DNA from 3 places in the Telluria sp. ZB4P36 genome. Region 3 is predicted to be linked to each of the others. Evidence: predicted binding sites of a transcription regulator. Region 3 holds the regulator's gene; each other region holds the start of a gene.
The links. The regulator LexA, encoded in region 3, represses DNA repair genes until DNA is damaged. The targets are predictions, from matches to a motif close to ACTGTATNNNNATACAGT.

Region 1: the regulator LexA is predicted to act here: its motif matches at 4,225-4,242, upstream of dinB (DNA polymerase IV).
Region 2: the regulator LexA is predicted to act here: its motif matches at 863-880, upstream of AC56LK_RS20140 (VRR-NUC domain-containing protein).

What each region holds. Positions count from the first base shown of each region.
Region 1 is NZ_JCASIE010000020.1:66-9,800, forward strand. Features, by position in the region: partial or broken gene AC56LK_RS20765 (IS110 family RNA-guided transposase) at 1-717, shown strand, start outside; partial or broken gene AC56LK_RS20770 (IS1595 family transposase) at 900-1,920, opposite strand; gene AC56LK_RS20775 (S8 family peptidase) at 2,349-4,127, shown strand; gene dinB (DNA polymerase IV) at 4,261-5,373, shown strand; gene AC56LK_RS20785 (recombination-associated protein RdgC) at 5,462-6,358, shown strand; gene AC56LK_RS20790 (catalase) at 6,363-7,976, opposite strand; gene AC56LK_RS20795 (asparaginase domain-containing protein) at 8,059-8,544, opposite strand; gene AC56LK_RS20800 (L-asparaginase) at 8,684-9,448, shown strand; gene AC56LK_RS20805 (D-2-hydroxyacid dehydrogenase family protein) at 9,445-9,735, opposite strand, start outside.
Region 2 is NZ_JCASIE010000018.1:66,137-75,871, forward strand. Features, by position in the region: gene AC56LK_RS20135 (hypothetical protein) at 26-781, shown strand; gene AC56LK_RS20140 (VRR-NUC domain-containing protein) at 894-2,540, shown strand; gene AC56LK_RS20145 (ATP-dependent DNA helicase) at 2,543-4,798, shown strand; gene AC56LK_RS20150 (LytR/AlgR family response regulator transcription factor) at 4,795-5,535, opposite strand; gene AC56LK_RS20155 (sensor histidine kinase) at 5,539-6,609, opposite strand; gene AC56LK_RS20160 (LiaI-LiaF-like domain-containing protein) at 6,609-7,322, opposite strand; gene AC56LK_RS20165 (LiaF transmembrane domain-containing protein) at 7,312-7,701, opposite strand; gene AC56LK_RS20170 (hypothetical protein) at 7,905-8,078, opposite strand; gene AC56LK_RS20175 (hypothetical protein) at 8,143-8,304, opposite strand; partial or broken gene AC56LK_RS20180 (group II intron maturase-specific domain-containing protein) at 8,635-9,679, opposite strand.
Region 3 is NZ_JCASIE010000001.1:333,260-342,994, reverse strand. Features, by position in the region: gene AC56LK_RS01655 (cystathionine gamma-synthase family protein) at 1-578, shown strand, start outside; gene AC56LK_RS01650 (tetratricopeptide repeat protein) at 681-1,415, shown strand; gene lexA (transcriptional repressor LexA) at 1,467-2,099, opposite strand; gene AC56LK_RS01640 (DUF6289 family protein) at 2,255-2,473, opposite strand; gene rpsF (30S ribosomal protein S6) at 2,741-3,133, shown strand; gene priB (primosomal replication protein N) at 3,162-3,452, shown strand; gene rpsR (30S ribosomal protein S18) at 3,489-3,779, shown strand; gene rplI (50S ribosomal protein L9) at 3,819-4,271, shown strand; gene AC56LK_RS01615 (replicative DNA helicase) at 4,388-5,773, shown strand; gene AC56LK_RS01610 (DUF47 domain-containing protein) at 5,864-6,490, shown strand; gene AC56LK_RS01605 (inorganic phosphate transporter) at 6,526-7,536, shown strand; gene AC56LK_RS01600 (bifunctional diguanylate cyclase/phosphodiesterase) at 7,658-9,735, shown strand, end outside.

The DNA.
Region 1 (9,735 bases), on a different contig from region 3:
ACAGCCGCAGGCGGCTTAAGACATGCGTGTCCGTTATTGACAGTACACCTCACGGTACATCGGGTGCGACAAGGAATGATCAAAGCCAGAACGGCTCAGGCCAACCAGATTCGAGGGTTGCTCGCCGAATTCGGGTTAGTTGTTCCGATAGGGATCTCGAACTTGTTTTTGAAGGTGCCGACAATGCTCGATGAAACCAAAGACACCGTACCTGGCGTATTCCGGGAACTCATCCACCGGCTATTGGCGCACATGAAGGAACTGACGCGCCAGGTCGACGAACTAGAGATCCAGATTCATCATTGGCACCGCACTAGCGAGGCTTCCCGGAATTTGGAGCAGGTTCCGGGAATCGGTCCAATTTCGGCCAGTGCACTAGTGGCATCGATTGGTGATGCACGCAACTTCAAGAACGGTCGGCAGCTCGCCGCATGGCTAGGATTGGTACCCAAACAGCACTCCAGCGGGGGTAAGACCAAGCTGCAAGGCATCAGTAAGAGAGGTGACAATTACCTACGCACCTTGCTGGTACACGGAGCGCGAGCGGTTGTAAAAAGCGCCGAGCGAAAGCCCGAACGCAATGTTTGGCTTAGCAAATTAATGGGCCGTAGCAACAACAACATCGCGACAGTAGCGCTGGCTAACAAGAACGCGCGGGTCGTCTGGGCCTTGATGGCACATGATCAGTTGGAAAATAGTTCAGTAATGCAGCAGTAAGCAGATTCCACCAGTTGCGAGGACGCTTCAGACGTTGATGGCAAACAGGTTAGACCGTGGTCGACATAGCCCGATGACAGCATCGTACTTCGAGCACGTTTTGGCGACTGGGACGTTGGCCAGCGGAACCAATCAGGGACAGGGTTAACAACCCACACAAGTCCGAATGTACGCTTGCAGACTTACCTACTTGCCCTTAGCGACTGATGTACTTGCAAACCGGGGGCGTCCATGTACGCTGTCACCGTTGCGTGTTGGAGTTCGCACCGATCGCCGCGCGTAGCATGGCTTCAGCCGATGCGATGCGCCGGCCATCGACCGCCCACTGCCAGCCCAGGTAGCTCGACAGATAGCGAGACGCCACGCCTTTGAAGCGCACCAGCCACTGCCTGACGCGGCTGTGATAGGCGTTCACGTTCTGGACATGGATAGCTCCGCGTACCCGTTCGCCTGCACGCAGGTTGACGGCTTCGTGCGAGATGCCGGCGGCGCGCGCAAACGCACGATAAGCGCCATGCCCGTCGCTGACCAGCAGCACCTCCTTGTCGAGGACGGGAAGCAGGTGCTGGTGGAGCTCGGCCGCGGTGACCGCGCCCCGGCCCGTCACGAAATCGACGGTCGCCCCGCTTCGGTCGCGTGCTACCAACACGCACACGTGCTCGCGATTGATGCCGCGCCGGCTGGCCACGCCGCCTCGCTTACGCGGCGGCCTATCCAGCGAGCGTGATCCCTTCTGCGACTCAAGCAGGAACATTTCGTCGGCCTCGGCGATGCCCGCGAGCACCGCGGGGCGGTCGGATTTTGCCAGGTGCAGGAAGCGGTGGCGCCAGCGGAAACAGGTGTTGCGATGCACGCCGAGCGCCTCGGCCGCAGTCCGTACGGACTTTGCATCAAGCATTCCTTCCAGATACGCGAGCCAGCGCGCGCGATGGCGCAGCCTGGCAAGCGGGTTCCCGTGAGGGCGCTGAAGGTACGGCCGCAGGCACAGCAACGGTAGCGCTGCACGCCGCGGTCGAGGCCGTGGCGATGCTTGCGCTGGTTGCCGCAGGCCGGACAGCACAAGGCCGGCCTGGCTCCCTCGATTGCTGCGCAGGCCCGTTCCAGGTCCAGCATCAGGCGCAGGTTCGAGAACAATTGCTCACGCTGGCGCCTGGTGAGCAAGGCCAACTGTCCAAGCCACTTCCTGAAGCGTGCTGCATCCATGTTCGCCTCTGCTGTCGTCGGGATGGAGGTCAGACAGTGGAACAGCTCAACAGTTCAAGGAACTCAACAGGTAACGGTGACAGCGCCTTCTTTTTTTGGAGTGCAATCTGTTCAAGTATGGAAGAGCTGCACTATCCGGGCACCGTGTCGTCCTTATATTGCCTCAATAAGAATATTATATATCTATTAACACAATTATGGAATACATTATTTTCCCGAACTAACGTTTCGCAGAAGAAAAATTTTTCCTGCAAAATAAGTTTAATTTCGTGTTGTGAATGCGCCGAAATTATGTCGAATTGTCACTCAACAGTTCTTCCTTTCGTATTACGCTGCTTTTCGTTGCATCCATTGGTCACCGGCAATTACCGGAATCGGCCATAGGCAAGAATATATTGCCAACGGAAAACATACATTAAGGAAGAAAGATGACGCATATCCATTCGCTGCATCCTGCAATGCTGAAAATGTGCGCTGCAATCTCGTTTGCTTTCGTGGCAGCCATGGCTGGCGCGGCCGAGCGGAACTTTATCGTAGATACAGACCGTGTCATCGTCAAGTACACGGACTCGGCGCCGGCTAGCAAGAAGGCGGCCAAGGCGGCCCTGAAGGCCGACCGCAAGGCCAAGCTGGACCGTGCGGGCCAGGAGTTCGGCATGGTGGTCAGCGAGAGCCATTCGATTGCGACTGGCGCCCATGTGTTCAAGCTCAATGGCAAGAAGCACCTGGAGGAAGTCGAAAAGCTGGCCGCCGAAATGATGGCGCGCGACCCGGACATCGAATACGCCGAGCCGGACCGCATCATGACCTACATGGCGACCGCGAACGACCCATATTACGCCCAGCAATGGCATTACACCGATGCGACCGGCGGCCTGCGCCTGCCGACCGCCTGGGACAAGTCGACCGGCACCGGCGTCGTGGTGGCCGTGATCGACACCGGCTATCGCCCGCACGCCGACCTGAGCGGCCAGTTCCTGCCGGGCTATGACTTCATTAGCAACGCCACCATGGGCAATGACGGCACCGGCCGCGACAGCGATCCGAGCGACCCGGGCGACCAGATCGCAGCAGGCGAATGCTATGCCGGTTCTCCGGCCAAAAATTCCAGCTGGCATGGCACCCACGTGGCCGGCACGGTTGCTGCGAAGACCAACAACGGCCTGGGCGTGGCCGGCGTGGCGTTCAACGCCAGGATGGTCCCGGTGCGCGTGCTCGGCAAGTGCGGCGGCTATACCTCGGACATCGCCGATGCGATCATCTGGTCCTCGGGCGGCGCCGTGAACAGCGTGCCGGCCAACGCGAACCCGGCCAAGGTGCTGAACCTGTCGCTGGGCGGCAGCGGCGCCTGCGACGTCACTACCCAGACCGCGATCAACAGCGCCCGTTCACGCGGTGCGGTCGTGGTCGTGGCGGCGGGTAACGCCAACACGGACGTCAGCAACGCCAGCCCGGCAAACTGCTCGGGCGTCATCGCCGTGGCGGCAACCGGAAAGACAGGTGCACGTGCTTCCTACTCGAACTACGGGACCCTGATCGACGTGGCCGCGCCCGGCGGCGGCGACGGCTACGGTGTGATCTCGACCCTGAATACGGGCTCCTCTGCCCCAGGCTCGGACAGCTACGCCGGCTACCAGGGCACCTCGATGGCGACTCCGCATGTTGCCGGCGTCGCTGCGCTGATGTTTGCTGTCAAGCCGGCCCTGACCCCGGACCAGGTGGAAAGCATGCTGAAGTCGACCGCGCGCGCCTTCCCCGCAAGCTGCTCGGGCTGCGGCACCGGCATCGTGGACGCGACCGCGGCGGTGAACGCGGCGATTGGCGGCAGCATCACCCCGTCCGGCCCGAACATCAACGAGACCGAGTCGAATGACAGCACGGGTACCGCGAACCTGGTCTCGACCAGCGGAACTACCCTTAATGGCGTCCTGGGCAGCTCGACCGATAAGGATTACTTCCGGGTTAACCTGCCGGCAGGTAAGACCCTGAGTGCGGTCATGACGCCAAACTCGACCTCGGACTACGACCTGTACGTTTACAGCGGCTCGGGTATGTTACTTAGTCGCAGCCAGAACGGCGTCGGTGCGGCCGAGAGCGTGAGCTCGGCCAATACCGGTACCACCACGGCGACCCGCTACGTGCGCGTCGTGTACTACGGCGGCTATACCGGTGCCGCAGGCACCTACAACGTGAAGCTGGGCTGGTAAGCTCAGGAGGAAACGGCGCGGCTCCCTGCGCCGCCTTCATCCGGGAACGCGCGGCATGCCGCGCGTTTTCTTTGACGTCTTGCAAGAAAAAACGGATACTGTATGCAATTACAGTAGTCGGCTCCGCCGTCACGTGAACGCCTCCCTTCGTAAAATCATCCACTGCGACTGCGACTGTTTCTACGCATCGGTCGAGATGCGCGACGACCCGTCGCTACGCGGCCGTCCGCTCGCGGTCGGCGGCCGCCCCGACCAGCGCGGCGTGGTCGCCACCTGCAACTACGAGGCGCGCCGCTTCGGCATCCATTCGGCCATGGCCACCGCCCAGGCGATGAAGCTGTGCCCGGGACTGCTGGTGATCCCGCCGGCAATGGAAAAGTACCGCATCGCATCAACCCAGATCATGGACATCTACCGCGACTACACCGAGCTGGTGGAGCCGCTCTCGCTCGACGAAGCCTACCTCGACGTCAGCGATTCGCCCCATTGCAAGGGCAGCGCCACCCTGATCGCCCAGGAAATCCGGCGCCGCATCGTCGAGACGGTCGGCATCACCGCCTCGGCCGGGGTGGCGCCGAACAAGTTCGTGGCCAAGATCGCCAGCGACTGGAACAAGCCGGACGGGCTGTTCCTGGTGCGGCCGGAAGAGGTGGACGCGTTTGTTGCCGCGCTGCCGGTCAAGAAGCTGTATGGCGTCGGCAAGGTGACGGCCGAAAAGATGAGCCGGCTCGGTCTGCAGACCTGCGCCGACATGCGCAGCTGGAGCATCGAACGGCTGACCGAACACTTCGGCAGCTTCGGCTACCGCCTGCACAAGCTCTGCCGCGGCATCGATGATCGCGAAGTCAACACCTCGCGCGAGCGCAAGTCGATCAGCACCGAGGAAACCTACACGCCGGACGTGCCGAACCTGGACGCCTGCCTGAAGCTGCTGCCGGATTTGTATGAGCACCTGCTGGGCCGCATCAAGCGTAACGGTGCTGAAAAATTCATCAACAAGCTCTTCGTGAAGATCAAGTTCTCGGACTTCCAGCAGACCACGGTCGAGTGTGTTGGCTATGCGCCACATATCCCGACCTATGCCCGCCTGATGGAAACCGGCTGGGCCCGCCATAGCCGCCCGGTGCGCTTGCTGGGTGTCGGCGTGCGGCTGGGCGACACCGAGACGGTCGAGCAGCTGCGCCTGTTCGACGACACGCTGCCGGCGGCGATCGTCGAGGCAGTTGGCGACTCGGCAACAGATTAATTTTTTCCCTTTCCTGCCAGCTGCAATTGCCTTCCGGCAGCGTAGAATGTCGTTCCCCAGAATTTTGGAAACAATCGGATAACAGCGTATGTGGTTCAAGAATCTCCAGATTTACCGCCTGCCCGCTCCTTGGGCATTCAACCCTGAACAGATGGAAGAAGCACTGCAGTCGCAGGCTTTCACGCCCGCGAGCAGCAATGAACTGCTGCGCCAGGGCTGGGATTCGCCACGCGGCAACGGCAAGCTGGTGCACGTCGTCAACAAACAGATGCTGATGATGCTGGGCACCGAGAAAAAGCTGCTGCCGAGCTCGGTCATCAACCAGGTCGCCAAGGCCAAGGCCGCCGAACTGGAAGAGCAGCAGGGCTTCCCGCCGGGCAAGAAGGCGATGAAGGAACTGAAGGAACGCGTGGCCGACGAACTGCTGCCGCGTGCCTTCTCGATCCGCAGCAATGTCTGGGTCTGGATCGACCCGGTCAACGGCTGGCTGGTGGTCGATGCCGCCAGCCCCTCGAAGGCGGATGACGTCATCAAGCTGCTGCTCAAGGCGGTCGACCGCATGCCGCTGGAATCGCTGCGCGTGCAGCGCTCGCCGGTGGCCGTGATGACCGGCTGGCTGGAAGCGGACGAAGCGCCCTACGGCTTCACCATCGACCAGGACACCGAACTGCGCGCCACCGGCGAAAGCCGCGCGGCCGTGCGCTACGTGAAGCACACCCTGGAGCCGGACGACATCCGCCGCCACATCGCCGCCGGCAAGCAGTGCACCCGCCTGGCCATGACCTGGACTGACCGCATCAGCTTCGTGCTGACCGAGTCGCTGGCGATCAAGGGCATCAAGCCGCTCGACGTGATCAAGGAAGGCGAAGCCGTTACCTATAGCGACGACGAGCGTTTCGATAACGACATCATGCTGATGACGGGTGAACTGGCCAAGCTGATGGCGGACGTGGTCGAGGCGCTGGGCGGGGAAGCCAAGGCCTGACCGGCTACTTTTCTCCCACCATCTCCTCACTGGTCGACGGCTCATCTTCCTGTTCCGTCCGGCCATTCGAGTAGGTCGGCCCCGCCCGGTTCTGGTGCGGCGCCGGCTTGCCCGGCAGTGGCGGCAAGGCCTTGGCCTGTTCCAGGTCGATCCCGGCCACTTCCGCCACGCGCCGCCCGTAATCCTCGTCGCAATGCCACAGGTGCCACACCATGCGCAGCTGGATCGGCGCCGGGCATTTCTTGAGGTCGCCGCCGACGTTGCCGACCAGGTCGTCCCGTTCCCAGTCTTCGAAGCTCCGGTAGCGCGCGCCGGCCTGGGCGTAGTCGTCCATCGTGCGGGTGGTCTGGTAGCGGCCCAGGTGGCCTTCCACGACCTGGTGGTATTCCTTCTCGGGCTTGGGCGCCTCGCTGTAGCCGCCCATCAGGCTCGGTTCGTAGTTGATGTGCTTGTCCTCGCCGCGGCCGTCCACGTAATAGGTCATCTGGCCGTCGCGCTGGTTGGTGCGCGCCGCCGCGCCTTCCTGCGGCTGGTTGATCGGCAGCTGCAGGTAGTTCGGGCCCACGCGGTAGCGCTGGGTGTCGGAATAGGACAGGGTGCGGCCCTGCAGCATCTTGTCATCCGAGAAGTCGATGCCGTCCACCAGTACGCCGGTGCCGAAGGCCGACTGCTCGGTTTCCGCGAACACGTTGTCCGGGTTCTTGTTGAGCACGATGCGGCCCACCGGCAGCAGCGGGAACCGGTCTTCCGGCCAGCGCTTGGTGTCGTCCAAGGGGTCGAAATCGAGTTCCGGATGCTCGCCGTCGCTCATCATCTGCACGCAGAATTCCCATTCCGGATAGTCGCCGCGCTCGATCGCCCCGTAGAGGTCGCGTGTGGCGTGGCTGGTGTCGTGGGCCTGGATCTCGGCCGCTTGCTTGGCAGTCAGGTTGCGCACGCCCTGCTTCGGCTCGAAGTGGAACTTCACCAGGTGGGCCACGCCCTGGTCGTTGACCAGTTTATAGGTGTTCACGCCCGAGCCTTCCATCTCGCGGTAGGTGGCGGGGATGCCCCACGGGCTCTTGACCCAGGTGACCATGTGCAGGGCTTCCGGATGGCTGCAGATGAAGTCGTAGAAGCGCCACGGCTCCTGCTGGTTGGTGACCGGGTCAGGCTTGAAGGCGTGGATCATGTCCGGGAACTTGATCGCGTCGCGGATGAAGAAGACCTTCAGGTTATTGCCCACCAGGTCCCAGTTGCCGTCGACGGTCTTGAACTTGATCGCGAAACCCCGCGGGTCGCGCGCCGTCTCGGGCGACTCCTTGCCGCCGATCACGGTGGAGAAGCGCACGAAGATCGGCGTCTGTACGCCGAGCTCGTTCAATACGCGGGCGCGCGTGTACTTGCCGGCGGGTTCGCCGCCGATGGTCCCGTAGGGCACGAAGAAACCGTGGGCGCCGGTGCCGCGCGCGTGCACCACGCGCTCCGGAATGCGCTCGCGGTCGAAATGGGTGATCTTTTCGATGAACTGGTAATTCTCGAGCGTGGCCGGACCACGTTCGCCCACCGAGCGCAGCGACTGGTTGTCGCGGACCGGGTGGCCCTGGCGCGTGGTCAGGATGGGACGCTGCTCGTTCATTGCTTTCTCCTCGTGCGGATGCGATCGGAGGAAGCAGTATAGGCAGGCGCGCACAGGCGCAGCGCGCGCCTGCCCCAGAGTATTAGAGCTGCTGGAACACGCCGGCGGCGCGGTTCTTGGTGACGTTATCCCACGGGAACACCTGGCCGTTCATGGCGACGTAGACGCCGGCCGGCAGGGTCTGGGCGACGCCGCAGGCGAAGCCGAGATTGAACAGGGCGTCGGAATTCGCGATCTCGTAGGGGATCATGGCGCCGGTCAGCACGATGGTCTGGCCCAGGCTCGCCGCACCGAGCACGGCCGCGGTTTCGCGCATGGTGTCGGTGCCGTGGATGATGACGATGGCTTTCTCTTTTGCCGCCTGACAGGAAGCCAGTACGCGCTGGCGGTCGGGGTCATGCATGTCGAGCGAGTCGAGCAGCGGCAGCACCTCCAGCTCGACGGGAACGGTCATGCGCGAGCGCGCGATCACCGCCGGCAGATGGCTGTCGGCAAAGCCGAGGATGCCGTTCAGTTCGTTATAGTGTTTGTCGAAAGTGCCACCGGTGGCGATGATTCGCAAAGTCATGTTGATTTGTCCACGTGCAGAAAAAAGGTGGCTAATGATAGCCGTAAATGGGTATGTATCCGTGTGTGACTGCGCTAGAATCGTCCGGATCGGATGAGTACACTCTTTCCTTTCTTCTTCCTTTTTCTCATTTGTTCCCATGAAAGCCGTCGCACCGGGCACCGTCATCTTCCACCGCCATCGAGGCTATGGCGTGATCACCCACGTCAACCTGCTGACCGGCTGGATCTCGGCGCGTTTCGGCAGCGAGCAGCGCACGCTCGACCTGAACCTGTCGAGCGACGAGGTGCAGCACGCGGATGGCGAACCGATCCTGTTCCGCCGCACGCCGCCGGACCGCATGCCACACGCGCGCCTGATGGAGGTGGTGCGCGCACTGCACAAGGCGGGCTACCAGAAACTCTACCTGTACTCCTGGCCCAAGCCTTCAGGACTGCACTGGCGCTGGCATCTGTTCACCGGCCCGCGCAACTGGATGCAGCGCACCTGGCGCGAAGGCTGGTATGGCTCGGGCGCGGACTACAACAACAATCCGGTCATGGGCTGGGGCGATACGCCGGGTGCGAGCACGGACGAGCTGATCCATGCGCTGGCGAAGTTCGATCCCCAGGGGCTGGCGCAGGCGCTGGGCCGCGACGAAGACCACACGGCCTGGTTCGACCAGGTGTGCGAACTGTTGCTGCCGGGCTACATGTACAGCCTCAATATGGAGCGCCCGGCGGGTGGCGGGCTGGTCGAGGCGCCGCCGGTGCCGGTGGTGCCGGTGCGCGCAGGGCTCCAGCCTTACGCGGGCCCGGCGATCGGCTGGCCGCCGGGCTGGGCCGGCCTGTGGACCGGCACCCACGTGATGCCGGTGCGGCGGCCCAGTTTCACCGGCACACCGGAACTGAAGCAGGAGAGCTAGCGTTTTCCCAGCGCTTCCGGATTCAGGATATTGTCCGGTTGCCCCGCCGCGAAGCGCAGCACGTTCTCGAAGGCCGTCTGGAAATAGATTTCATAGCTGTCCTGCTCCACATACCCCAGGTGCGGCGTCGCCAGCACCGTCGGGATGCGCAGCAAGGGCGAATCCGCACGCAAGGGTTCACTAGTAAACACGTCCAGCGCCGCATAGCCCGGCCGCCCCGCGCGCAGGGCCTGCTCCAGCGCGCCTTCGTCGACCAGCTCGGCCCGGCTCGTGTTGACGAACAGGGC
Region 2 (9,735 bases), on a different contig from region 3:
AAGAACCAATCTTAGGAGGGTTGCCGTGCGGCCTACAGACGAAAATCAATCCACGTCCACGCGTCCGAACCTGATGTCGCCCCGCCGCGTCGCTACCTCCGGTGAGGACAGCATCCTGGCCCTGCTCGAGCGCGAGCCTGCGCGCAAGCGCGGCAGCAAGGCATCGGGCACGCGGCTGGCCTGGTACGGCGCCGGCACCTCGCTGGCGGTGGTACTGACCGGTGCGCTGGTCTGGCTGGCTGCCAACAACGACGGCGCGCGGCTGGACGCGCAGGACACGGTGCTGGCCGAAGCGCGGCAAGCGCCGCTGCCCGCGGCCGGCCCGGTGCTGCGGCAAGTGGCCATGGCGCCGGCGGCTGAAGCGGCCCTGATCGTCGACCAGGTGGAGCAGGCATCCCCGGCAGACGCGGTTCCGCCCTTGCGCCTCTTGCGACCGGCGCCGGAAAAGGCGACCGCCCGCGTCCCTGCCCCCGCTCCCGTTCCCGCGGCAAGCGTGCCGGCGCCGCGGGTGGCCCGGGCAGTTCCGACGCCCCGTGCGGCGCCCGCCACGCCGGCCAAACCCAAAGCCGCCATGGCGGCGAAAGGCGCCGTTCGCCCGGTGACGCCCAAGGCCCAGCGCGGTGTCACCCCGGCCAGGACAACCGATGGGCCGGTGGATGCGGACGTGGCACTGATCTCGGCCGTCATCGTGCATGCCAACGGCCACGCCCCCGAGGGCTCGCAGATGACCGAGCTGCTGTGCCCGAACGACGCTTGCCAGGCCCGTCCACCACGCCCATGACGTGGCGAAAAGCCCGCAATGACCGAGAAAATCGGCGAAATATAGGGATACTGCTGGGCTATTGATTCTTCGTGGAGTTATACTGTACATAAGCACAGTACGGCGGCACGAGATGATCAGGGTTCTGGAAAACGAGTTTTATTATCTGGACAATTTCCAGCGCGTCCTTGACTGGATCGGCGAGCGGTATCGCGATTTGCTGGACACCGACGAGCTCGCCTTCCTTGCCGCCTTCCCCGCCCTGCCGCAGAATGCGCGCGCCCTGTTCGTGCGCATGGTCATGCGCAAGGGGAATCTGTTCCGCGCCAGTAAGCTGGTCTATGCCGAGATCGGCTGCCCGCTCGAGGCCGCACGCCTCCTGCTCGACACCGGCTGGATCGACACCGATCCGCTGCTCTCCCTCGACGACTTGTTCGAGCTGCTGTCCAAGCCCGAGATCGCCGACGCCTTCGGGGCCCGGCTGCCGCAGAAGAACGCGCGCAAGGCCGAGCAGCTGGAAGCCTTGCGCGCCGCTTGCGGCGACAGCCGGCCTTTCTCCGGCTGGTACCCCGGCTGCACCGATGTCGCCCTGCGCATCCTGGCCAAGCCCCTGTGCGACCGCCTGCGCCTGATCTTCTTCGGCAACCTGCACCAGGACTGGACCGAATTCGTGCTGTCCGACCTCGGCATGTTCCGCTTCGAACAGGTCGAGATTTCGCAGGCCTCGCGCGGCTTCCGCTCGCGCGCGGACGTCGAGCATTACCTGCGCCTGCACCACTGCAAGGAACGCTTCTACGCCGGCGAAGCGCTGGACGAAGTGCTGCGCGACCTGCCCTCGCACGACTTCGACAACGACTGGCTGGTCAGCCGGCGCGAGAAGCTGCTGTTCCAGATCGGTCAGGGCTACGAAAACCTCAAGGACTGGGACAATGCCCATGCCGTCTATGCGCAATGCCGTTACCTGGGCGCGCGTGGGCGCGCCATCCGGGTGCTGGAAAAGCATGAGCGCTTCGACGAGGCTTACGCCCTGTTCCAGCTGGCCCAGGCCGCGCCCGAAAGCGAGGCCGAACGCCAGCACCTGCTGCGCATCGGCCCGCGTCTGGCGCGCCGCCTCGGCCACGCCAGGCTGCCGGCGCGCCGCAGCGCCGCGGTCGAGCGGCTGGACCTGCGCCTGCCGATGCCGAGTGGAGAATGGTGGGTCGAAGGCGTGGTGCGCGAGCACCTGGCGAGCGCCGAGGCGCCGGTGTTCTACGTCGAGAACGCGCTGGCCAATTCCCTGTTCGGCCTGCTGTGCTGGCGCGCCGTGTTCGCGCCGCTTCCCGGCGCCTTCTTCCACCCCTTCCACCGCGGACCGGCCGACTTGTACAGCCCGGACTTCCACCAGCGCCGCGCAGCCGAATTCGCAGCCTGCCTGGCCGAACTGGAGGACGGCGCCTACCGCGACACCATCCGCGCCACCTACTGCGACAAGGCGGGCATCGCCTCGCCCTTCGTGTATTGGGGAGCGCTGAGCGAGGAACTGCTGGAGCTGGCGCTGGCCTGCATCCCGCCGCAGCACTTGCGCAAGTGGTGCGAGCGCATCCTGGCCGACGTCCAGGCCAACCATACCGGCTTCCCCGACCTGATCCAGTTCTGGCCGGCCGAGGGACGCTACACCATGATCGAGGTGAAGGGCCCGGGCGACCGCCTGCAGGACAACCAGCTGCGCTGGATCGATTACTGCGCGACGCATGGGATGCCGGTATCGGTGTGCTACCTGCAGTGGGAGCAGGCCGCTTGACGGTGGACGCGAGCTACAGCGTCGCCGTACGCGCCTTGTGCGAGTTCACCGCCAAGCAGGGCGACCTCGACCTGCGCTTCACACCCTCGCCCACCGCCCAGGAAGGCATCGCCGGCCATGCGGTGGTGACGGGCCGGCGCGGCCCCAACTACCGCACCGAGGTGGCGCTCGCAGGCGGCTGGGGCAATCTGCAGGTGCGCGGGCGCGCCGACGGCTACGACCCGGACCAGAACCTGATCGAAGAGATCAAGACCCACCGCGGCAAATTCTCCTCCATCCCCGACAACCACCGCCACCTGCACTGGGCGCAGGTGCGGGTCTACGGCCACCTGCTGTGCCGGCAGCTGGGCCTGGAGCAGGTCGACCTGGCCCTGGTCTACTACGACATCGGCAGCGGCCAGGAAACGGTCCTGCGTGAAAGCCGGGATGCGGCGGAGCTGGCCGCGCTGTTCGCTGCGCTGTGCGAACGTTTCTCGAACTGGGCCGCCCAGGAAGCCGCGCACCGCGCCGCACGCAATGCGGCCCTGGGCACGCTGCGCTTCCCGCACCCGGACTTCCGGCCCGGCCAGCGCCAGCTGGCGGAGAACATCTACCTCGCCAACACCAGCGGGCGCTGCCTGTTGGCCCAGGCGCCGACCGGCATCGGCAAGACGGTCGGCAGCCTGTTCCCGGTCCTGAAGGCGATGCCCTCGCAAAGCCTCGACAAGGTCTTCTTCCTGGCCGCCAAGACGCCGGGCCGGCGGCTGGCGCTGGACGCCGCCGCCAGCCTGGGCGCCGGCACCAATATCCCGCTGCGCGTGCTCGAACTCACCGCGCGCGACAAGGCCTGCGAGCATCCGGACAAGGCTTGCCAGGGCGATGCCTGTCCGCTGGCGAAGGGCTTCTACGACCGCCTGCCTGCCGCACGCGCGGCCGCGGCGCAGGTCGCGCTGCTGGACCGCGATGCCCTGCGCGAAGCCGGGCTGGCCCACGACGTCTGTCCCTATTACCTGGGCAGCGAGATGGCGCGCTGGGCCGACATGGTGGTGGGCGACTACAACTATTATTTCGACGGCAGCGCCATGCTTTACGCGCTGGCGCTCGAACGGGGCTGGAAGGCCAGCGTGCTGGTCGACGAGGCTCACAACATGGTGTCGCGCGCCCGCTCGATGTACAGCGCGGAGCTGGACCGCGCCAATCTGCGCGCGGCACGCGCCAATGCGCCGGAGCCGGTCAGGAAGGCCCTGGAACGCGTCGGCCGCGCCTGGACCGGGGTCGACAAGGAAGCCCCGGCGCCCTACCAGGTGCTGCCGGAAGTGCCCGGCAAGCTGCTCGACGCGCTGCAGAACGCCACCGGTACCGTCAACGACTTCCTGGCCGAGCACCCCGGACCGCTCGATCCGGACCTGCAGCGCTTCCATTTCGACGCCCTGGGCTTCATCCGCCTGGCCGAATCCTTTGGCGAGCATTCCCTGTGCGACCTGACCCGCGCGGGCGTGCGCGACTCGACGATCAGCATCCGCAACGTGGTGCCGGCCCCCTTTCTGGCGCCGCGCTTCGCGCTGGCGCACTCGGTGACCCTGTTCTCGGCCACGCTCGGCCCCTGGCATTATTTTTGCGACCTGCTCGGCATGCCGCTTGATACCGCCTGGGCCGACGTCGCCTCGCCTTTCAGCGCCAGCCAGCTCGAGGTCCACATCGCCGGCGGCATCTCGACCCGCTACCAGCACCGCAGCGCCTCACTGGGTCCGATCGCGGACCTGATCGCGCGCCAATACCTCCAGCGGCCCGGCAACTACCTGGCCTTCTTCAGCAGCTTCGACTACCTCGAACAGGTGCTGGAGCAGCTGGCGCAGCGCCATCCGGAGGTCCCGGCCTGGCGCCAGGAACGGCGCATGAGCGAACCGGAGCGCGCCGCCTTCCTCGATCGCTTCACGGCGGGAGGGCGCGGCGTCGGCTTCGCGGTGCTGGGCGGCTCCTTCGGCGAAGGCATCGACCTGCCGGGCGAGCGCCTGATCGGCGCCTTCGTGGCCACGCTCGGCCTGCCGCAGGTGAACCCGGTGAACGAACAGCTGCGCGAGCGGATGCAGGCGATGTTCGGCGCGGGCTACGACTACACCTACCTCTACCCGGGCATGCAGAAGGTGGTGCAGGCGGCCGGCCGCGTGATCCGCACGGAGACGGACCGCGGCGTGGTCTGGCTGATCGACGACCGCTTCGGACGCCAGGACGTGCGCGCCCTGCTGCCAGCCTGGTGGGACGTCGATGGCCGCGTTTAATTCAGCATGTCGCGGACTTTCTGGTAGCCGCTGCGGCTGATCGGCAGTGTCGTCCCGTCTTTCAGCACGGCGCAGTAATTGTCCTTGCTGGCCGGCTCGATGCGCGCGATCGCGCCGACGTTCACGATGTAGGAGCGGTGGATGCGGATGAACACCTGCGGATCGAGCTGGGCCTCGAGCTCGGACATGCGCTGGTTCTTGAGGTGGGCCTTGCCCCCGGCCGTCACCTGCACGTAGTCGTCCTGGGCCTCGATGTAGTCGATAGTGGCGCTCGGGACCACGTGCACGCGCGCTCCGTCCTTGATCAGGACACGCTCCAGGTAGCCGCGCCGCTGCGCCGCCTCCTGCACCACCGCTTCCAGCCGCGGCGCCTGCGGACGGCGGTTGCGCGCATGGTCCAGCGCCTGCGCCAGCCGTTCGCGGCTGAAGGGCTTGAGCAGGTAATCGATCGCATGCACCTCGAAGGCTTTCAGCGCGAACTGGTCGTAGGCGGTGGCGAAGACATAATGCGGCGAATTTTTCTGATTCGCCCCGGCCAGCTCGACCACTTCGAAGCCATCCAGCTTGGGCATCTGGATGTCGAGGAAGACCAGCTCCGGATCGAGCTCGCCGATCGCCTTCACCGCCTCGAAACCGTTCGCGCATTCGCCCACGATCTCGATGTCGGCATGGCCGGCCAGGTACTCGCGCAGCAGCGCGCGCGCCAGGTGTTCGTCGTCGACGATCAGAACTCGCATGATCTACTTCTCCTCCGTCTCCGCGGGCAGCGCCAGGTCCACCCGGAATGTATTGTCTACGCGTGCCCAGTGCACGCTGGCTTCCCTGCCGTAGGCCGCCGCCAGCCGCTGGCGCACGTTCACCAGCCCGATGCCGTTGCCGGCCGGCGCGCGTCCCGCTTCCTCCGGATCGACATCGTTCTCGACATGGATGCGCAGCAGCGAGCCCGCACGTTCCGCGCCGAGGCGGATGGTACCGCCTTCGAGCATGCCGCCGATGCCGTGCTTGACCGCGTTCTCCACCAGCGGCTGCAGGATCATCGGCGGCAGCAAACATGCTCCGGCGCCCTCGCCGACGCTGTGTTCGAACACCAGGCGCGGACCGAAGCGCACCTGTTCGATCGACAGGAAGCGCTCGACCAGCGCCAGCTCGTCCTTCAAGCATACCTTACGGTGTGCTTCCAAGCCGAGCGTCTGGCGGAAGAAGCCGGCCAGCTGCAGGGCCATGGCACGCGCCCGGCCGGGGTCGATCGCGGTGAGCGCGCTGATCGAATTCAGGCTGTTGAACAGGAAGTGCGGATCGATCTGGGTACGCAGCATGCGCAGTTCCGCGTCCCGGGCCAGCAGGCGCGACTCCAGTTCGCGCGTCTCGGCGCGGCGTGCCCGGTCGAACTCCAGCGCCAGGTAGTGCGCCACCGCCGTCATCCAGTACAGCAGCATTCCGATGCCGAACATCAGCGCCGCGAAGGGCCGGTTGACCGCCACCGCCGCTTCCGGCGCCAGCAGCCGGCACAGGGCGGCCCAGGCGCTGCCGGCCGCGCACCACAGCAGCGCCGCACTCAGCCCGCTGAAGAAGAACACCGTCAGTACCGCGCCCAGCCTGCGTTGCGCCAGCGGATAGGCGCGGCACAGGTAGTAGGCGGAAAAACCGCAGGCAAAGGCGTAGCACAGCGTCAGCGGCAGCGCGAACAGCAGGCTGGCGGCAGGTCCGGCGTCGGTGGCCGTGACGACCAGCCCCGCCAGCAGCACGCCCAGCATCAGCCAGGCCAGCAGGTAGAGCGCGACGCTGCGCCGCGCCCAGAAGGCCCCCGTCATCAGTTACGGATTTCCACGCCGCCCATGATGGCGTAGCCACGCACGATCAGGCGCTTGCTGTTGTCGGGCGGCGCGATGGTCTTCTCCTCGAAGCCGCCCATGATCGGCGTGCCGTTCAGGACCACCGTCCAGTCGGTCGGAACCTTCAGGGTGACCCCGCCCCAGAAGGCGAACACGGTGACCACCGCCTCGCCCTGGATCGAGGAATTGCGCAGGTCGAGGGCGCAGCCGCCCATCACCGCCGTGATCTCGCCGCCGCGGAAGTTGGGGGTGACGACGCGCCGGTCGAAGCCGCCGAGGATCGCGGTGACGTCCACCACGCCCTCGCCGCCAAGGTCGTTCTCGCCCTTGACGCCGTCGATCGAGATCAGGCGGCGTCCGGTTCGTGCCTTGTACAAGGTGTAGACGCCGAAGCCGATGAAGAACAGCGGCCACAGGGTGCGCCAGTTGAAATCGATGACGTCCATCCGGTCGAGGCTCAACAGCACGCCGACGCCGATGAAGACCGCGCCGAGGATCTGGCCGCCGCGGGTCTGCGTGTCGCACAGCTTGACGATGCCGAGGATGATGAACACCATCGGCCAGAACGAGATGAAGCTGCGGATCGCGATGATATCGAGGTTATCGAGCAGGAACAGCAGTCCCATGAGGATCACGAGCAGGCCGAGCACGACCTGGCTGGTGACGCCCTTCATCTGGAGTTTATCCTTCATGCTTGTTCTCCATGTGCTTGAGGTCAGGCTGTTGCGCAAGGCGGCGCGCGACCAGCGGCTGGAACACCAGCTTGACGCCCCAGGCCAGGATGAACAGCGGCCAGCTGTTACGGAAAGTCAGGCCGAAGATGTGTTCGAAGCAGGCGAACAGCCACAGGCCGATGAAGACGGTCCACAGGCCGTTGCCGAACTCGCGCGGGCTCGGGTAGCCGATGGTCTGGTTGATGCCGACCACGACCAGCAGCAGCGGCCAGTAGTGCCAGTAGGACCCCAGGTCGAGATAATCGAGGCGGTCGAGCAGGACGACCGTGCCGACGGCGATCAGGAGCAGGCCCCAGACCACCTGTTTGCGCCAGCGGTAAGCTTCTTCGGTATGCATGTTGCGTGACTCCGTCTGTGATTGGAATGGACACACGATACCGAAGACCCGGCAACCGGCAAAGCGCCTTTCGGTGAATGGCGGCGCGCGGGCGGTGAACGGCGAAATTTTCGGCGGACGCCGGCGACGAACGAAAAAAAGCCCGCCTTGAGGGCGGGCCAGGTGGGCAGCGTAATCTGGTCGATTCGCGAATCGAAGGGCGCTCAGGCCGTTGCCGACAGATCCATGTCTGGTCGGCCCTTGACCTGGTTGCGGTACTTGGCGCGGGCTTCGGCCATCTTCACGGCTTCGCGCGCGATGTTGGTGCGGCGGATCTCGAGCCGCTCTTTCTTGCCGCGGTGTTGTGCTTCGTGTTTGTTGCCAATAGCTTTGGTCATGAACGTCTCCTGGGTGGACACCGATTGCACGGTGATGGCCCGCGCCGTCCTGGCGCGGGAAGAATTAGGAGCGGTTGGTCCCCATCTTCAGATCGGACGGCATCAGCATGCCCCAGCCGAGCTGGCGGCGGATTTCCTCCGGCGTCGGCGGCGGCGCGCTATCCCGCGCACGGCGCTCGAGGTATTCGCGTACCAGGTGCTTGGGTGGCTGCTTCATCTCGGACATGGCGACCTCCACTTCCGTTGTGAGCCGCCGCCTGCGCGCCGGCCCGAATTGGTGCCGGTCCTCGAGGCGACCGGCTAACCTGTTGAGCTGTTGGCTACCGCGCGTTGGCCGCACAGGTTCCTCACTCAGACGGTTCCCATGGTAACGATGGGCTCTCATATCCACCGTTAGGTGCCGCACATTTTTCGATAGGCCGTCTCCTACAAGGCGGCGGGACCTGACGGAAGCGGCACCGCGGCGGCATCGGGATAGGGGCAGTCGGCATGCTGACCGGCCCCTCCCACACCACCCGGCATGCGGGTCCGCACCGGGCGGGTCGAGTAGTTGAGGTTAAGTGAGGCGAGGCATGCCAAGACGGTCAAAGTAGGCAATCGTCAGCACTTTGTTCAGGTCAAGCCTGCTGTTATGCCACCAGCGGCAGCTATTGCATGCCACCTGTAGCGCAACGTCGGGCCTTGCTCCGAGTTTCAGCATTTCCCGGTAGATCGTTGCCCCATGCTTCCAGTGTTTCAGATGGAGCGCACGCATTCGGCGGCGCATCCACTCGTCCAGTTTATTCAGGACGGCTGTGGTTTGCGCCAGACCAAAGTAGCCTTTCCACCCCAGTACATAAGAGCGCAGGCCTTCAATCACCTGGGTGATACTGCGTCCGCCGGATCGACGAGTGAGTTGTCTGATCCGCTGCCGAAAAGCCTTCTGTGCCTTGTACGACACAGCCCGTTTGACTTCGCCTTTCCCGGTTGTGTACAGCTCGTAACCAAGAAATTTTCGGCCAAACGCACTAGTTACGGCACTTTTCGATTCGTTGATCTTCAAGTGCAGCTTGTCGTACTGGCGCTTGAGCAGGGCCATCACCCCCTGCACGTACTGCTGTGCTGCGAGCACGGCATCACGCGCACGCCGGCCGGGACGGAACCCGTGGCTGTGCTCACTAAAAGTGGGGATCGATTAGCGGTTGCAGCACCTGCAATAGTGCCTGCTGAATCAGACGGTCGGTCACGGTGGGTATCCCCAACTCACGTTCGCTTCCATCCGGCTTCGGAATGCCCACGCGCCGTACCGGCATGGGCCGGTACGTGCCTGCCATTAGTTGCTGTCTGATGGTCGGCCAAGCGTGCTTCAGGTGTTGTCCGGTCCGGGCAATGTCCAGACCATCGACACCTGCGGCTCCCTTGTTCGCCTTCACGCGTTTCCACGCGCGTTGCATGTTCTCCCTCGCGAGCGCTTGCATGAGTAAGTCTCGCCCTGTGCCTTCCAGTTCCTGTCGCGGGGACCGTGTTTCATCGCTGATCGCTTTGGACGAGGCTTCACCCCGCCCTGCCGCGACCCGCCCCGCTGATGCGGGCATCTGATGCCGTACACGATTCATCGACAAGTTGTTCGACACTCCTACTCGTTCGGCCCTTCGCTGAAAAAAAACTCAGCTACTAC
Region 3 (9,735 bases):
TGACCGATACCGGCCTGTTCGACTGGAGCGCCTACCCGAACATCGCGGCGAACTTCCGCAAGCAGCCGGCCGCCAACCAGGGCCTGGCCCAGCTGCGCGCCAAGGCCTTGCGCGATTTCGGCGCTGCCCTCGGGCCGGAAGCGGCGCACCATATCGCGGTCGGCGCCGAGACGCTGGCCTTGCGCATGGAACGCACCAGCGCCAACGCGCTGGCGCTGGCGCAGATGCTGGAAGCCGATCCGCGCGTGGCGGCCGTTCACTATCCGGGCCTGGCCTCGCACCCGCAGCATGGCATCACCAAGGAGCTGTTCCGCGCGGCTGGCTCGCTGTTGAGTTTCGAGCTGCGCGAGGACATCGACTGCTTCGACTACCTGAACCGCCTCAAGCTCGGCATCCCGGCCAGCAACCTGGGCGACACCCGTACCCTGGTGATCCCGGTGGCGCACACGATCTTCTTCGAGATGGGGGCGGAGCGGCGCGCCAGCATGGGCATCGCCGAGTCCCTGATCCGGGTATCGGTCGGCATCGAAGATACCGACGACCTGCTGGCGGACTTCCGCCAGGCGCTCGACGCGTAATGACACCGGCAGCCTTTGGGCTGCCGTTTTGTTTCAGCGGTTGAGCACGCCGGCCGATTACCGCTATCATGGGCTTTCTTATTCCTTATTCCTCACCTGCCCATGAAGACCAAGCTGTTCCTTGCATCCCTGCTGCTGTGCGGTGCCGCCTTTGCCGGCGAGCTGGAAGACGCCAATGCCCTGTTCGCGAAGAAGGATTACGCGGGTGCGTTGAAGATCTATACCAAGCTGGCGAATGCCGGCAATCCCGAGGCGCAACAGGCCCTCGGCCAGATGTACTGGTACGGCGAAGCGGGGCAGGTGGACGAGGCCAAGGCCGAGGCGCTGTTCAAGAAGGCTGCCGCCAAGGGCAACAAGGTCGCGGTCGCCTCGCTGGAACTGATGGACCAGCGCGTCAAGCGCCGCAAGGAAATCGATTACTGGATCAAGGGCTATGACGGCGAAGACCTGAAATCGGGCGAATACCGCTGCACCACGCCGCGCATTCCGGCGATGTCGAAGGTTAACGCGGATATCGACCGCATCGGTGCGGCCGTGCAGTCATGGCAGGACTGCTACAACAAATACGTGACCAACCTGAACGCGGCCATGCCGCTGACCCAGCGTATCCCGGCGGATATCGCCAAGCTGATGAACAAGGAAGAAACGGAGCAGTCGACCGCCTACCTGAAGCAGCTCCAGGAAAACCTGAGCGAGGAAGCGAAAGTCAGCTCGAAGCTGGTGTTGGCGGATTTCGCGGCTTGGCGCTCGGCAACCGAGGCCTATGTGGCGGAGCACAACAAGATGGTGAAGTCCGCCAAGAAGGATTCGCACTGGGCGGACAAGAAGATCCAATAAGACGCGATTGAACGCTTCGGCGGCTTGCCGCCGAAGCGTTCATGGCAGGCCTCAGTGCCAGCTGCGCATCAGGCCGACGGCCAGGCCTTCCAGCGCGAACTCGTCTTCCGGCGTCACCTGGATCACCTTGAAGTCCGGGTTTTCCGGCAGCAGTTCGACCAGGTTGCCGGTCTTGCGGTAGCGTTTGACGGTCACTTCCTCGCCCAGGCGGGCCACCACGATCTGGCCGTTTTTGGCGCTGTCGATCTTCTTGACCGCCAGGAAGTCGCCGTCGCAGATGCCGGCGTCGCGCATCGACCAGCCTTTGACCTTCAGCAGGAAATCGGGGCGCGCCGAGAACATGGCGGCATCGACGGAATAGGTGGCTTCGACGTGTTCCTGGGCCAGGATCGGCGAACCGGCGGCCACGCGGCCGACCAGCGGCAGCGACATCATCAGGGCCGCCGGGACCATGGGGACCTGCTCGACCGAGGCGCCGACCAGGCGGATGCCGCGCGAGGTGCCCGGCGAAATCTCGATCGCACCCTTGCGCGCCAGGGCTTGCAGGTGTTCCTCGGCCGCATTGGCCGACTTGAATCCCAGCTCGGCCGCGATTTCGGCGCGGGTCGGCGGGAAGCCGGTGTTTTCGATCGCTTCCTTGATCAGGTTGAGGATCTGTTCTTGCCTTGCAGTGAGCTTGAGCATGTCGTGCGGCTGGATAGTTGTATGACCAGACTGTATTTTTATACAGTATTTCGCAAGACGCAAGGGGATTCCGAAATTTTCTCGAAAAACTTCGTTGACGTTGGATTTTCAACTCAGGGCCGGGGTCGCTGCAAGCAGCGGCCCCGGCCGGGCGATTACCAGCCGCAGGCTTCTTCGTTGGTGACCACGCCGAAGTCGGTGCGCTCGCCGACCTGGACCCAGCGGCCCTGGCAGGTGAAGGTGCGGGTGCCCACTTCAGTCGTGTAGGTCGCGTCCGAATAATAGGTCAGGGTCGTGGTATAGCCAGGATAGGCGTAGGCAGCCGCCGATACGAGGATGGCGGCGACGCCGAGATAAATCCTTTTCAACTTCATCTTGTCTCCGATCGTTATTGAGGTAACTCATGTGCTCGGACCGTTGTCCGGCGAGTAAATACTAGCACCCCATATGAAACAATCGACCGGTGAAAATTCACATTATTGTATTTAATGCAATGTGCATAGCGGTGCCGGGACTGCAGCACTTGGTCCCTTCCGCTTGTCCTCGAGCCCGGGATCGTGTTACGATAGCCGGCTTTCCCTTCCCACACTCGTCTTGACGCCGAGGTGGGCATTTGTTTAAACGTCCTTAAGGAGTGTTGCATGCGTCATTATGAAATCGTTTTTATCGTCCACCCGGACCAGAGCGAGCAAGTCCCGGCGATGATCGAGCGTTACAAGACCACGGTGACCAGCCGCGGCGGTAACATCCATCGCGTGGAAGACTGGGGCCGTCGCCAGATGGCTTACCAGATCCAGAAGCTGCCGAAAGCCCACTACATCTGCCTGAACATCGAGTGCGACAACGAGACCCTGGTCGAGCTGGAAACCGCATTCAAGTTCAACGATGCCGTCCTGCGTCACCTGACCGTCAAGATGAAGAAGGCCGAAACCGCACCGTCGCCGATGATGAAGTCGGTCCAGCGCGAAGACGCAGCCAAGAGCCACCGCGCAGAAGCAGCAGCTCCTGCCGCTGCCCCGGCCGCAGCTGCCTGAGTTTTTTCTCGGGAATTCATAGAGCGCAGTGAACCGGTTCCAGCTCATCGCGACCATCGCGGAGCGTGACGTACTGCGTTATACCCCGGCCGGCGTCCCCATCGTGGGCGCGATCCTGATGCACGATTCGCAGCAGGTAGAGGCCGGAGTGGCAAGGCAGGTCGCGTTTGAAATCCCTGCGCTCGGCGCGGGCGAGATTTCAGGCAGGCTGGAAAGCGCCGAACTCGGTGCCGCCTACCGCTTCGAAGGATTCCTGGCCAGGAAAAACCGCAACAGCAAAGCCTTGGTGTTTCACATCATTGATTTCAGTGCTGCATAACGCAGCGCAATTTAGATTAGATACAGGAGCCTCGAAATGGCATTCGGTAAAAAGTTCGACAAAAACAAAGCTAAGCTCAAAGAGAAGCGCAAACAGCAAAACCCGCTGTTCAAGCGCAAGAAGTTCTGCCGCTTCACCGCTGCGAACGTGGAACAGGTCGATTACAAAGACGTCGACACCCTGAAGGACTTCGTCCAGGAAAACGGCAAGATCATGCCGGCACGTCTGACCGGCACCAAGGCGCACTACCAGCGCCAGGTCGACACCGCCATCAAGCGCGCACGCTACCTCGCGCTGCTGCCGTACACCGACCTGCACAACGCTTAATTCGCGTCGTACAGTTCAGAACATCCTGGAGAAAAGAACATGCAAGTTATCCTTTTGGAAAAAGTTGTTAACGTCGGCAACCTGGGCGACGTCGTCAAGGTCAAGGACGGTTACGCACGTAACTTCCTGATCCCGCAAAAGATGGCGCGCCGCGCCACCCAGGCCGCCGTGGCCGAGTTCGAAGTCAAGCGCGCCGAACTGGAAAAAGCAGCTGGCGAAAAGCTGGCCGCTGCCCAGGCACAAGGCGACAAGCTGAACGGCATGACCATCACCATCGCCCAGAAGGCGGGCGTGGACGGCCGTCTGTTCGGTTCGGTCACCAACTTCGACATCGCCGAAGCCCTGAGCAAGCAAGGCTTCCCGGTCGAGAAGTCGCAGGTTCGCCTGCCGACCGGCCCGCTGAAGACCACCGGTGAATTCCCGGTCGCCGTCGCGCTGCACACCGACGTCGTGTCGGAAATCACCATCGCCGTCGTCGGCGAAGCTGCTTAATTTGATGTAAGCAGTTGTTGTATAAATGAAAAAGCCGGGTTCGCCCGGCTTTTTTATTGCCGGAAATTCTCGCCAATTATGTCAGCCGTGTGACCGGAAAAGGTATAATGCCCGCCATGAATTCCCCAGCCGATCCGCAAGTCGATTCCCTGCGCATCCCGCCGCATTCCATCGAAGCAGAGCAGTCCGTCATCGGCGGCCTCCTGCGCGACAATGCCGCGTGGGACCGCATCGCCGACTTCATGAACGCGGACGATTTCTACCGCTACGACCACCGCATCATCTTCGAACAGATGGTCCGCCTGATCAACGCCGGCAAGCCGGCCGACGTGATCACGGTCTACGAGGCCTGCAACAACCTCGGCAAGGCCGAGGAAGTGGGCGGCCTGCAGTACCTGAACGCGATGGCGCAGAACACGCCGTCGGCGGCCAACATCCGCCGCTATGCCGAGATCGTGCGCGACCGCGGCATCCTGCGCAAGCTCATCACCGTCGCCGACGAGATCTCGGGCAATGCCTTCAACCCGCAGGGCAAGGAAGTCAAGCAGATGCTCGACGAAGCCGAGTCGAAGATCTTCGCGATCGCCGAAACCGGTTCCCGCGGCCAGCAGGGCTGGAACCCGATCCAGCCGCTGCTGACCCAGGTCGTCGAACGCATCGACGAGCTGTATTCGCGCGAGAACCAGGGCGAGATCACCGGCGTGCCGACCGGCTTCATCGACCTCGACCGCATGACCTCGGGCCTGCAGCCGGGCGACCTGGTCATCGTCGCCGGCCGTCCGTCGATGGGCAAGACCGCGTTTTCGGTCAATATCGGCGAGAACGTCGCGATCGAAGCCGGCCTGCCGGTGGCCGTGTTCTCGATGGAGATGGGCGGCGCCCAGCTGGCCATGCGTATGCTCGGCTCGGTCGGCCAGCTCGACCAGCACCGCCTGCGTACCGGCCGCCTCAACGACGAGGACTGGCCGCGCCTGACGCACGCCATTCAGAAAATGAATGATGCCCAGCTCTACATCGACGAGACCCCGGCGCTGAACCCGATCGAGATGCGCGCACGGGCACGACGCCTGGCGCGCCAGTGCGGCAAGCTCGGCCTGATCATCGTCGACTACCTGCAGCTGATGCAGGGCAGCCAGCCGGGCGACAACCGCGCGGCCGAGATCTCGGAGATCTCGCGTTCGCTCAAGGGCCTGGCCAAGGAACTGCATTGCCCCGTCATCGCACTGTCCCAGCTGAACCGTTCGCTGGAACAGCGCCCCAACAAACGCCCCGTCATGTCCGACCTGCGCGAATCCGGCGCTATCGAACAGGATGCGGACGTGATCATCTTCCTGTATCGCGACGAGGTCTACAATCCCGACTCGCCCGATAAAGGAACCGCCGAGATCATCATCGGTAAGCAGCGTAACGGCCCGATCGGGGCGATTCGCCTTACCTGGATCGGCTCCTATACCAAGTTCGGCAACTACAGCGGCAACCTGAGCGTCTACCAGGGCGATTAAGTTTCAACAAGCCGCGGATTCACCACCTTACGCCGCTGCCAGCCGTGGCAGCGGTTTCGAAGTCCCCAGAGATTCACAACGGAGAACAATATGTTTGGACGCCTGATGCCCCAGGAGGGCAAGTTTTTTGACCTGTTCAACCAGCACGCCGCACTGTGCGTGAAGGGTGCGCAAGAGATGGTTGGCCTGATGACCAACTTCGACGACCTGGAAAACCGCACCCACGCCGTGGAAAGCATCGAGAAGCAGGCGGACAAGATCACCTACGAATGCGTCGACCTGCTGCACAAGACCTTCATCACCCCGCTCGACCGTGACGACATCCACAAGCTGATCACCCGCATGGACGACATCCTCGACATGATGGAAGACGCGGCCCAGACCGTCTCGCTGTACGACCTGCACGCGGTGACCCCGGAAGCCGCGCGCCTGGCCGAGCTGTGCCTGTCGGCCTGCAAGAAGGTCCAGGAAGCCGTCGGCCTGCTGCACGACATGGGCAACGCCCAGAAGATCGTCGCCATCTGCGAAGAGATCGACCGCTTCGAGTCGGACGCCGACCACGTCATGCGCGCCGCCATGTCCAAGCTGTTCCGCGACGAGCCGGACGTGCGCAACCTGATCAAGATGAAGGCCATCTACGAGATCCTCGAGACCGTCACCGACCGCTGCGAAGATGTGGCGAACATCGTCGAAGGCATCATCGTCGAGAACGCGTAACGGACAACAGCGCCACGCGCACAACAAGAATAAACATGGAAACTATTAACATCAGCATTTACGTGCTGGGCATGCTGGTGCTGCTGGCACTGGTGTTCGACTTCATGAACGGCTTCCACGATTCGGCGAACTCGATCGCCACCGTGGTGTCGACCGGCGTGCTGAAGCCGCACCACGCGGTGGCGATGGCGGCCTTCTTCAACTTCATCGCGATCTTCGTGGTCAGCATGAAAGTGGCCCAGACCATCGGCAAGGGCACCATCGATCCGCACGTGGTGGACCATTACGTCATCTTCGGGGCCCTGGTCGGCGCAATCACCTGGAACATCATCACCTGGTACTACGGCATCCCGTCCTCGTCCTCGCACGCGCTGATCGGCGGCCTGGTGGGCGCCGCGGTGGCCAAGTCGGGTACCGGCGCGCTGATCTCCGCCGGCCTGATCAAGACCGTGGTGTTCATCGTCGTCGCGCCCCTGATGGGCTTCATCCTGGGTTCGACCATCATGCTGATGGTCTCATGGATCTTCGTGAAGTCGACGCCGCGCAAGGTGGACGTCTGGTTCCGCCGCCTGCAGCTGGCCTCGGCGGCCGGCTACTCGCTCGGCCACGGCGGCAACGACGCCCAGAAGACCATGGGCATCATCTGGATGCTGCTGATCGCCGCCGGCGTCACCAGCCCGGACGATGCGCTGCCTCCGGCCTGGGTGATCATCTCGTGCTACGCCGCGATCGCCTTCGGCACCCTGTTCGGCGGCTGGCGCATCGTCAAGACCATGGGCCAGAAGATCACCAAGCTCAAGCCCGTGGGCGGCTTCTGCGCGGAGACCGGCGGCGCCATGACCCTGCTGATGGCCAGCTTCTTCGGCATCCCGGTCTCGACCACCCACACCATCACCGGCGCGATCGTCGGCGTGGGCGCCTCGCAGAAGATGTCGGCGGTGCGCTGGGGCGTGGCCGGCAACATCGTCTGGGCCTGGATCTTCACCATCCCGGCATCGGCCTTCATGGCCGCGATCGCCTGGTGGATCGGCACCCACATCATGTAAGAGCGTCTGCTCTCTGGAAGCCCGGCATTGCCGGGCTTTTTTTTGCCCCCGTAGCGGACTGGCGGCGCCGTCCCGCGGGTTATACTGAATCCGCCGCTGTCCATGCCGTACCGGAGGCTCAATGAATCCGCGTGTCGACAAGACCATGCCGGCCGGAACCTCGAACGGTCTCGGGGCGCTCGGCCCGCTACGCCCCTTCCTGGCCTTCCTGCGCCGGCGGGTGTCGATGCTGCTCGTCTGGCCGGCGGCCGCCCTGGTCGCCGCGGCCGCCTGGTGGGGCTACGTCTTGCGCGACATCGAGCTCGAGCGCCGCGAGCGCGTGGCCGAGATCGAACAGCAGGCCGACGCCTATGCGCAGAGCCTGGTCACCCGCACCCGGCGCTCGATCGCCGAGACCGACCGCCTGCTGCTGCTGCTGCGCCACAACTGGGTCACATCCGGCTACCGCAGCAGCCTGGCAGGCACCATGGAATCCGGAATTTTTTCCCAGCAGTATATGTCTGCCGTCGCCCTGATCGACCGCCAGGGGATCGTGACGACCAGCACGCACCCGTTCGCGGTGGGCAGGTATTTCGGCGACAAGCCCTACTTCATCGAGCAGCAGCGTGCCGATGGCGACCGGCTCTACCTGAGCGGCCCGCTCGACGGCCAGCTGACCGGCCGCGAAGTGGTGGCCTTGTCGCGCCCGCTGCTGTCGCCCGAGGAGCGCTTCGACGGCATCGTCCTGATCACCGTCTTGCCGGCGTTTTTCACCCAGCACTACGCCGAGCCCATCCTGCGCGAGCATGGTTTCGTGGCGGTGACGCGCGGCAGCGGCGCCATTCTTGCCAGCCGCGACGGCGCCAGCGTCCATTCATACAAGACACCTTTCCTGCTGACACCGATGCCCGCCGACCAGGCGCAAGGCGTGGCCCGCCTCGACGGCCGCGCATGGTTTGCCGACGGACGCGCCCGCGTGACCGCCTGGCGGCGCTTTCCCGACCTCGACCTGGTCGGCATCGTCGCGGTCGACGAGATCACGGCCATGGCGCCTTACTTTGCGCACCGCGATGCGCAGCTGGCCGGCGCCTGGCGGAGCAGCGCCGGCTTCCTGCTGGCCGCACTGATAGCCACCGGTCTGTACGTGCAGCTGCGCTGGCGCCAGTTCCAGGTCGAGTCGATCCGCGCCACCTACCGCCTGGCGACCGAGGACGCGGGCGAGGGCTTCTTCATCAACCGCCCCCTGCGCGACCTGCACGACGTGGTGCGCGATTTCTCGATCGTCGACTGTAACCAGCACGGGGCCGCCATGTTCGGCAAGCGTCCCGAGGAATTGATCGGGCACCGCCTGTCGGAGTTCTACCAGGGCGAGCTGTTCCGCAAGTCCTGCGAGCGGCTGTGCCAGGCGCTCGACACCGGCATCTACGACCGCGAACTGCCGGTGGCGGCGGCGCCCGACCAGCCCCTGAAGGCGCGCTGGATCCGCTACAAGGCGGTGCGCGCCGGCACCGACCTGGCGGTGACGATCCGCGACATCAGCGAGTCCAAGGCGCACCTGACCGAGCTCGAACGCAGCAGCACGACGGACGCGCTCACCGGTCTGCCGAACCGCTACTGGATCCAGCAATACCTGCCGCAGGCGATCTCCCGGGCGCGCGCGGGAGGGCAGGGACTGGCGGTGCTGTTCATCGACCTGGACGGCTTCAAGACCGTCAACGACGCCCTCGGCCATGCGGCCGGCGACGAGCTGCTGCGCACCGTCGCCAAGCGCCTGAAGCTCGCGATGCGGCCGCGCGACCATGTGGTGCGGCTGGGCGGCGACGAATTCGTGGTGGTGCTGGAGCAGGTCGGCGGCCTCGAGGACGTCGAGCACGTCGCCCACCGCGTGCTCGCCGCCTTCCGTGACGGCTTCCACCTGCAGCATGCCACCCATGTGCTCGGCGCCTCGATCGGCATCAGCCTGTTCCCCGAGCATGGCGACGATGCCCAGACCCTGCTCAAGAATGCCGACATCGCGATGTACGCGGTCAAGACCGAAGGGAAGGGCAACTTCTGCTTCTTCCAGTCGCGCTTCTTCGAGGCCATCCGTACCCGGCTCGAGACCGAGGTGGAATTGCGGCAGGCGCTCGACGAGCAGCAGTTCGTGGTGCACTACCAGCCGCGCGTCGACCTGGTCACCGGCACCGCCTCGAGCATGGAGGCGCTGGTGCGCTGGGAGCG